Regions from separate parts of the Cellulosimicrobium sp. I38E genome, predicted to be linked through region 2. Evidence: riboswitches for the same ligand, from Rfam matches in the RefSeq annotation. Region 2 holds a riboswitch; the other holds the start of a gene.
What was found. A riboswitch is a leader RNA that binds a small molecule or an ion and turns the genes downstream of it on or off. The one in region 2 is predicted to bind ZMP and ZTP.
Positions count from the first base shown of each region.

Region 1: another riboswitch for ZMP and ZTP. It lies ahead of glyA (serine hydroxymethyltransferase); the one in region 2 lies ahead of purH (bifunctional phosphoribosylaminoimidazolecarboxamide formyltransferase/IMP cyclohydrolase).

Region 1 covers NZ_LUAZ01000030.1:15,335-19,569, reverse strand. The annotation lists gene A0J59_RS11255 (MFS transporter) at 1-248, opposite strand, end outside; gene A0J59_RS11250 (bifunctional methylenetetrahydrofolate dehydrogenase/methenyltetrahydrofolate cyclohydrolase) at 296-1,177, opposite strand; gene glyA (serine hydroxymethyltransferase) at 1,186-2,475, opposite strand; ZMP/ZTP riboswitch at 2,557-2,667, opposite strand; gene A0J59_RS11240 (GNAT family N-acetyltransferase) at 2,725-3,243, opposite strand; gene purU (formyltetrahydrofolate deformylase) at 3,351-4,235, shown strand, end outside.
Region 2 covers NZ_LUAZ01000075.1:5,726-9,960, forward strand. The annotation lists gene A0J59_RS19360 (NAD(P)/FAD-dependent oxidoreductase) at 1-42, shown strand, start outside; gene purH (bifunctional phosphoribosylaminoimidazolecarboxamide formyltransferase/IMP cyclohydrolase) at 105-1,787, opposite strand; ZMP/ZTP riboswitch at 1,850-1,938, opposite strand; gene A0J59_RS19370 (MFS transporter) at 1,943-3,310, opposite strand; gene A0J59_RS19375 (helix-turn-helix transcriptional regulator) at 3,413-4,003, shown strand; partial or broken gene purN (phosphoribosylglycinamide formyltransferase) at 4,000-4,235, opposite strand, start outside.

The DNA of each region.
Region 1 (4,235 bases), on a different contig from region 2:
GCGACCGCGAGCGCCGCGAGCAGCAGGCCGGCCACGACCACGGCGCGCGCGCCGCGGAGCGCCGCCACGACGCCGGACAGTGCGCTGCCCAGCCCGGCGAAGACGCACACGCCCAGCACGACGAGCGTGACGACGTCGTCGCCCATGCCGAGCCGTTCCTTGTACCCGGGGATGCTCGTGAGCACCACGGCGAACCCGAAGCCCTGCACGGCGTACGCCGCCGTCGTCGCGATGCGCGCCCTCGTCACCCGCGCAGACTAGCGCCTGCGCGTCGCCCCGGGAACGCCGCAGGGCGTCAGGCGGAGGCGCGCTCCGCCGCGTCGACGACGTTCGCGAGGAGCATCGCGCGCGTCATGGGCCCGACCCCGCCGGGGTTCGGCGAGATCCAGCCCGCGACCTCGGCGACGTCGGGCGCGGCGTCCCCCACGACGCGGCTCTTGCCGGTCTCGGGGTCGACCTCGCGCGAGACACCGACGTCGATGACGACGGCGCCCGGCTTGACCATGTCGCGCGTGATGATGCCCTGGACGCCCGCCGCCGCGACGATGACGTCGGCGCGGCGCACGAGCTCCGCGAGGTCCGTCGTCCCGGTGTGCGTGAGCGTCACCGTCGCGTTGACCGCGCGGCGCGTGAGCAGCAGGCCGATCGAGCGGCCGACGGTCACGCCGCGGCCCACGACCACGACCTCCTTGCCCGCGAGGGAGATGCCGTGCCGCTCGATGAGCTCGATGATCCCGCGCGGCGTGCACGGGAGCGGCGAGGTGACCTCCTCGTTGACGCGCAGGACGAGGCGCCCGAGGTTCGTCGGGTGCAGGCCGTCCGCGTCCTTGGCCGGGTCGATGAGCTCGAGCACGCGGTTGGTGTCGATGCCCTTGGGGAGCGGGAGCTGCACGATGTACCCCGTGCAGGCCGGGTCCTCGTTGAGGCGGCGGACCGCGGCCTCGATCTCCTCCTGCGTCGCGTCGCCGGGCAGGTCCTCGCGGATCGAGGACAGCCCGACCTCGGCGCAGTCGCGGTGCTTGCCCGCGACGTACCACTGCGAGCCCGGGTCGTCGCCCACCAGCAGCGTGCCCAGGCCGGGCACGACGCCCTTCCCGGCGAGGACCGCGAGGCGGTCCTTGAGCTCGGCCTTGATGGTGGCGGCGGTCGCCTTGCCGTCGAGGAGCTGCGCACTCATCCGGGGGCTCACTGCTGCAGGCCCGGGTACAAGGGGAAGTCGGCCGTGAGCTTCTGCACGCGGGCGCGCAGGGCGTCCGCGTCGGTCGCGGCGCCCTCGCGCAGCGCGGTCGCGATGATCTCCGCCACCTCGGTGAACTCGGCGTCGCCGAAGCCCCGCGTCGCGAGCGCGGGCGTGCCGATGCGCAGGCCGGACGTGACGCGCGGGGGGCGCGGGTCGAACGGCACGGCGTTGCGGTTCACGGTGATGCCGACCTCGTGCAGGAGGTCCTCGGCCTGCTGGCCGTCGAGCGCCGAGTGGCGCAGGTCGACGAGCACGAGGTGGACGTCGGTGCCGCCCGTGAGGACGGAGACGCCGGCCGCGGCCACGTCGGCCTGGGCGAGGCGGTCGGCGATGATGCTCGCGCCGCGCAGCGTGCGCTCCTGGCGGTCGCGGAAGTCGTCGGAGCCCGCGATCTTGAACGACACGGCCTTGGCGGCGACGACGTGCATGAGCGGGCCGCCCTGCTGGCCCGGGAACACGGCGGAGTCGATCTTCTTGGCGTACTCCTCCTTGCTCAGGATGAAGCCGGAGCGGGGGCCGCCGATCGTCTTGTGGACCGTGGAGGACACGACGTCCGCGTACGGCACCGGGGAGGGGTGCAGGCCCGCGGCCACGAGGCCCGCGAAGTGCGCCATGTCCACCCAGAGCTTCGCGCCGACCTCGTCCGCGATCTCGCGGAACGCCGCGAAGTCGAGGTGGCGCGGGTAGGCGGACCAGCCGCCGATGATGACGTCGGGGCGCGTCTCGAGGGCCTGCTTGCGCACCTCGTCCATCTCGATGCGGTACGACTGCGGGTCCACGCCGTACGCGGCGACGTCGTAGAGCTTGCCGGAGAAGTTGATCTTCATGCCGTGCGTGAGGTGGCCGCCGTGCGCCAGCTCGAGGCCGAGGATCTTGTCGCCCTTGTTGATGAGCGCGTGCAGCACGGCGGCGTTGGCCGTGGCGCCCGAGTGCGGCTGGACGTTGGCGTGCTCGGCGCCGAACAGGTCCTTGGCGCGCGCGATCGCGAGGTTCTCCGCGACGTCGACCTGCTCGCAGCCGCCGTAGTAGCGGCGGCCCGGGTAGCCCTCGGCGTACTTGTTGGTGAGCACGGAGCCCTGCGCCTGCAGGACGGCGCGCGGGACGAAGTTCTCGGACGCGATCATCTCGAGGGTGTCGCGCTGGCGCGCGAGCTCCCCGTCGAGGACGGCCGCGATCTCGGGGTCGAGCTCGGCGAGCGGGGTGTCGAGGACGTTGTCGGCTGGCTGGGCGCTCATGGCGTCTCCTCCGCGGGTGCTTGGCAGTGTGTCGTCGGTGGTCACGTTCCCGGCTCGCCGGGTACGCCCCACCAGGGGGTGACCCGGGGCCCAGGCGAACGACCCGTCGTCTGCACAGCGTGTCGCTCCCCGGTGGTGATCCACCCTGCCCGGGCGGAGATCCACCGGGCGGCGCCAGTCGCGACGCGTCGATCCTAGCGCACGGCCCGTCGGCGGGCCCCGGGCCGTCGCCCGGGGCCGGTCACCCGGCTACTCCTGCCCGACGGCGTCGGTCTCGTTGCGTGCCTCGGCCTCGCCGAGGATGCGGCGCAGGTAGGTGTAGGTGAGGTCGCCGGCGGCCTTGTCGTACTGCTCCTCGTAGCCGTGCTTGGTGTACATCGCGAGGTTCTGCTTGGAGTCCTTGCCCGTGAAGACCCAGATCTCCGTGGTCTGCTCCGGGAGGTACGGCAGCACCTCGAAGAGCATCTGCGTCCCGATGCCGCGGCCCTGCATGTCCGGCGCCACGGCGAGGCGGCCGAGCGTCGCCTTGCTCTCCTCGATCTCGACCCGCACCGAGCCGACGAGACGCGGCCCGAGCCACGCGCCGATCGTCACGACGTCCTCGCGCGCGAGGTCCTCGCGCAGCTCGTGGAGGGTCTGGGTCAGCGGGGGGATGTTGGGGTCCTGGTAGAGCTGCGCCTCGGTGACGAACGCCGCCCGCCGCAGGGTCAGGAGCTCACCGGCCTCGGCGTCGTCGACGAGGCGGGTCGTGATCTGCGCGTCGTTCATGAAGACATCGTGTCAGACATCGCGCGGCGCGACCGCGCGTGTCCGGGTGATGTCAGCCTGCCGGACGGCGGCCTCGGCACCGCCGGGACGCGGCTACCCTCTGAGGGGTGTCCACGACAGATCCCCGTGGCGCCGACGTCCCCGACACCTCGGCGCTCCGCACCGCGCAGCCCCCGACCGGCGACCCCACGCACTGGGTCCTCACGCTCTCGTGCCCGGACGGGCCGGGGATCGTGCACGCCGTCGCCGGGGCCCTCGCGCGGCTCGGCGGCAACATCACGGAGTCGCAGCAGTTCGGCGACCCGCTCTCGGGACTGTTCTTCATGCGCGTGCAGGTCACCGCGGCCGCGGAACGCGCCGAGCTGGAGCGGGCGGTCGAGGAGGTCGCGGCCCGGTTCGCCATGACGTGGCAGCTCGACGTCGTCGGGCGCCGGGTCCGCACGCTGCTCATGGTCTCCAAGGCGCCGCACTGCCTCGTCGACCTGCTGTACCGCGAGCGCTCGCAGGGCATGCCGATCGAGGTCGTCGGCGTCGTGGGCAACCACCGGGACCTCGAGGACATCGCGACGTTCTACGGCAAGCCGTTCCACCACGTGCCCGTCACGCGGGACACCAAGGCCGACGCCGAGGCGCGCCTGCGCGGGCTCGTCGACGAGCTCGACGTCGAGCTCGTCGTCCTCGCGCGCTACATGCAGATCCTCTCGGACGAGCTGTGCCGCGAGATGCCGGGGCGCATCATCAACATCCACCACTCGTTCCTGCCGAGCTTCAAGGGCGCGCGCCCGTACGCCCAGGCGCACGACCGCGGCGTCAAGCTCATCGGGGCCACGTCGCACTACGTGACGGGCGACCTCGACGAGGGCCCGATCATCGAGCAGGACGTCGAGCGCGTCGACCACTCGCGCCGCGTCGAGGACCTCGTCGCGATCGGCGAGGACGTCGAGCGCCAGACGCTCGCGCGCGCCGTGCGCTGGCACGCGGAGCACCGCGTG
Region 2 (4,235 bases):
GCGCTCGACCCGAGCCGCCGCCTGCGCGACGCGCTCGCCTGACGCCCGGTACTCGACGGCCCCGCGGGTCCGGGAACCGGCGGGGCCGTCGAGCGAGGGTCGTGTCAGTGCGCGAAGTGGCGCGTCCCCGTGAAGTACATCGTCACTCCCGCCGCCCGCGCCGCCTCGATCACCTCGGCGTCGCGGATCGACCCTCCCGGCGCGACGACGGCGCGCACGCCCGCGTCGAGCAGGATCTGCAGGCCGTCGGCGAACGGGAAGAACGCGTCGGACGCCGCGACGGCGCCGCGTGCCCGCTCCTCGCCCTCGGCGAGGGTGTTGGCGCGCTCGACCGCGAGGCGGCACGAGTCGACCCGGTTGACCTGACCCATCCCGACGCCGACGGCGGCGCCGTCGTGCGCGAGGAGGATCGCGTTGGACTTCGCGGCCCGGATCGCGCGCCACGCGAACGCGAGGTCGGCGATCGTCGCGTCGTCGGCGGCCTCGCCGGTGACGAGGTTCCAGTGCTGCGGATCGTCCCCGCCGGTGACGTTCCCGTCGGCGTCCGTCACGACGGCGTCGACCCGGTCGGTGCTCTGCACGAGCAGCCCGCCGCTCACCGGGCGGGTCTCGACGGACGTCGTCGGCGGGGTGTCGACGACGAGGAGGCGGATGTTCTTCTTGGCCTGGAGGACCTCCAGCGCCTCGGGCTCGAAGCCGGGCGCGACGACGACCTCGGTGAACACGGGCGCGATCTGCTCCGCGGCCGCCTGGGTGACGACGCGGTTCGCCGCGATGACGCCGCCGTAGGCCGAGACGGGGTCGGTCGCGTGGGCGCGGGCGTGCGCCTCGGCGACGTCGGTGCCGACGGCGATGCCGCACGGGTTGGCGTGCTTGATGATCGCGACGGCGGGCGCGTCGTGGTCGTGCGCGGCGCGCCAGGCGGCGTCGGCGTCGACGTAGTTGTTGTAGCTCATGGCCTTGCCGTGGAGCTGCGTGGCCTGGGCGAGGCCGCTCGCGCCGTGGCCGTGGGTGTAGAGCGCGGCACGCTGGTGCGGGTTCTCGCCGTAGCGCAGCACGTCGGCGCGGTCCCACGTGGCGCCGATCCAGGCCGGGAACCCGGTGCTCACGGTCTCGCCGTCGGTCTCGACCGCGTCCGTGGGCGCCACGACGTTGCCCATCCACGACGCGACCGCGACGTCGTACGTCGCGGTGTGCACGAACGCGGCGGCCGCGAGCGCCTTGCGCTGCGCGTAGGTGAACCCGCCCGCCTGCACGGCCGCGACGACGTCGTCGTACCGGGCCGGGTCGACGACGACGGCGACGCTCGGGTGGTTCTTCGCGGCCGCGCGGACCATCGAGGGCCCGCCGATGTCGATCTGCTCGACGACCTCGTCCTGGCCTGCGCCCGACGCGACGGTGGCGGCGAACGGGTAGAGGTTGACGACGACGAGCTCGAAGGGCGCGATGCCGAGCTCGTCGAGCTGCGCGAGGTGGTCGGCCTTGCGCGAGTCGGCGAGGATGCCGGCGTGCACGCGCGGGTGCAGCGTCTTGACCCGGCCCTCGAGGCACTCGGGGAACCCGGTGAGGTCCTCGACCTTCGTCACGGGCACGCCCGCGCCGGCGATCGTCGACGCGGTGGAGCCGGTGGAGACGAGCTCGACGCCCGCCGCGTGGAGCGCCGTGGCGAGCTCGACGAGGCCGGTCTTGTCGTAGACGCTCAGGAGCGCGCGCCGCACGGGGCGCTGGGAGTCGTCGGCGAGCTGGACGTCGGGGGCGGCGGGCACGTGCGGGGCCGGGTGGGACATGACGAGGGGCTCCTCTGGGTCGCGGTCGCGGTCCGGCGGTGCACCGGTACCGAGTGGCTGAACCCAGGCGCCCAGGCGGTCGACGCACCAGCAGGTTGATCCGGCCGCTCCCCGGTGGTCGTTCCCACCCTCGCCAGTCGCGGCCGTCGCCCAGTCTACCGGCCCGCCCCGGGCGGCCCGGGCTCGTCCGGCACGACGCCCGACGCGGCGAGGGCGGTCGCGTCGTCGGCCCAGGTGTCGGGGGTGCCGACGCGCCAGAGCGACCGGACGGTGCTGAGGACGGCGACGGTGACGACGAGGAGCCCCGCGAGCACCACGAGCGCCGTCCCGAGCCCGAACCGTTCGAGGAGCCCGCTCCCGACGAGCGGCACGAGGGGCCCGGCGGCGAGGCTGGTGAGCCCCAGGACGGACGAGAGCCTCCCCTGGAGCTGTGGCGGCGTGATCGCGGCCGCGTACCCGGACAGGCAGGCGTTCGCCGCGGGGACCAGGAGGAGCGCCGGCGGGAGCAGGAGGACGTACCCGACGTACGTGTTCAGCGCCGCCATCGCCACGGCGCCCGCCGCGAGCGTGCCGAGCGCGCCGACGACGAGGACGCCCGCCCGGAACCGCGCGACGAGCCGGGGCGCGAGGACCGCGCCGGCGAGCACGCCCAGGCCCACCGCGAGGTCGACGAGGCCGATGAGGAGCGGTGCCGTGCCCGTGCGCACGAGCTCGAGGTTGATGCCGACCATGAGGCCGCCGAACGCGACGTTGATGACGACGAACAGGCCGAGGAGAGCGCGGAACAGCGGCACGGACCACACGAACCGGAGCCCTTCGCGCAGCGCCTCCGCGGGGCGGGTCGCGCGCGCCGCGGCGACGTCGCCGTTGAGCGGCTCGCGCACGAGCCACGTGCAGACGGTGGTCGCCAGGTGCCCGATCGCGGCCGCGGCGAGCGGGACGGCGTGCGCGACGGCGTAGAGCACGCCGCCGAGCGGCCCGGCGAGGAGGCTCGCGACGGCGTCCCTGCCCTGCACGGCCGCGAGCGCCGTCGGCAGCTGCGGCACGGGCACGACCGAGCGGAACGCCCCGCTCGTGGCCGGGTCGACGAGCGCCCCGACGACCGACGCCCCGAAGAGCACGGCCGCGAGGTGCCAGGCGGTGAGCGACCCGAGCCCCGCGGCGAGCGCGACGGTCCCCCACAGCGCCGCGCCGACGGTCGCCGACACGGTGATGAGCCGACGCCGGTCGACCCGGTCGGCGACGACGCCGGCGGGCAGCGTCGCCAGGAGCGCCCCGACCTGGCCGACGGCGGCGACGACGCCCGCCTGCACGACCGAGCCGGTGATCCCGTAGGCGACGAGCGGCACGGCGAACAGCGCGACGCCCGCACCGAGCGACTCCGCGGTCATCCCGGTCATGAGCAGCATGTACGACCGGTTGCGCAGGAGCGACGGCGGGACGATGAGGTTCGGGGCAGCCGTCGTCGACGACGGGTCGGCGGGCGGGTGGTCCTCGACCGAGGCGGCAGGCGGGTTCGTCATGGGAAGAACCTAGGTGCGCAACTCCAATTGCGCAATAGTCGTTGCGCACTTTCTGGTGCGCACCTCCACGTGCACCGCCCCGGGCGTTGCTAGCCTCGGCCTGTGCTCGAGACCTTCCGCGTCCAGGACCCCGCAGCGCTGCGGGCGATCGCGCACCCGCTGCGGCAGCGCATCCTCATGGAGCTCGCCGTCCTCGGGCACGCGCGCGCCGCGGACCTCGCCCAGGCGACGGGAGAGCCCGCGAACTCCGTGAGCTTCCACCTCCGTGTGCTCGCCAAGGTCGGGATGATCGTCGAGGCGCCCGAGCACGCGCGCGACCGGCGCGACCGGGTGTGGAAGAACGTGGCGCAGAGCTACGCCGTCGAGCCGGGTACGCCCGACGCGGTGCGCCACGTGGTGCGCCCAGCCCTGGCCTGGGCCGAGGAGACGTTCCGGCGCGGGAGCGAGACCGGGTCCCGCGAGGACCGGATCCTGGCGCTCAGCACGCTCGTGCTCACCGCCGAGCAGGCGGCGACGATGTCCCGCGAGCTCGCGGAGCTGCTCGAGCGCTGGACCGCGCGCTCGCTCGAGGAGGGGCGTGCGGCGCCCCAGGAGCGTCGCGAGACCTACCAGGCCCTCGCCGTCCTCGCACCGCGCGACCTCCCGCCCGCGGACGAGGCCGCCGGCGCGGGCACGGAGGACCCCGGCGCCTAGCCGAGCAGGGCTCGGCGGCCCTCGACGCGCAGCCCCTCGCGCGCGACCCGGCCGACCGTCTCGACGAGCAGCGCGCGCTCCGCGACCTTGATGCGCTCGTGGAGGGACGACTCGTCGTCGCCGTCCTCGACCGGGACGGCGACCTGGGCGATGATCGGCCCGGTGTCGACGCCGTCGTCGACCACGTGGACGGTGCACCCGGTCACGCGGACCCCGTACGCGAGCGCGTCCC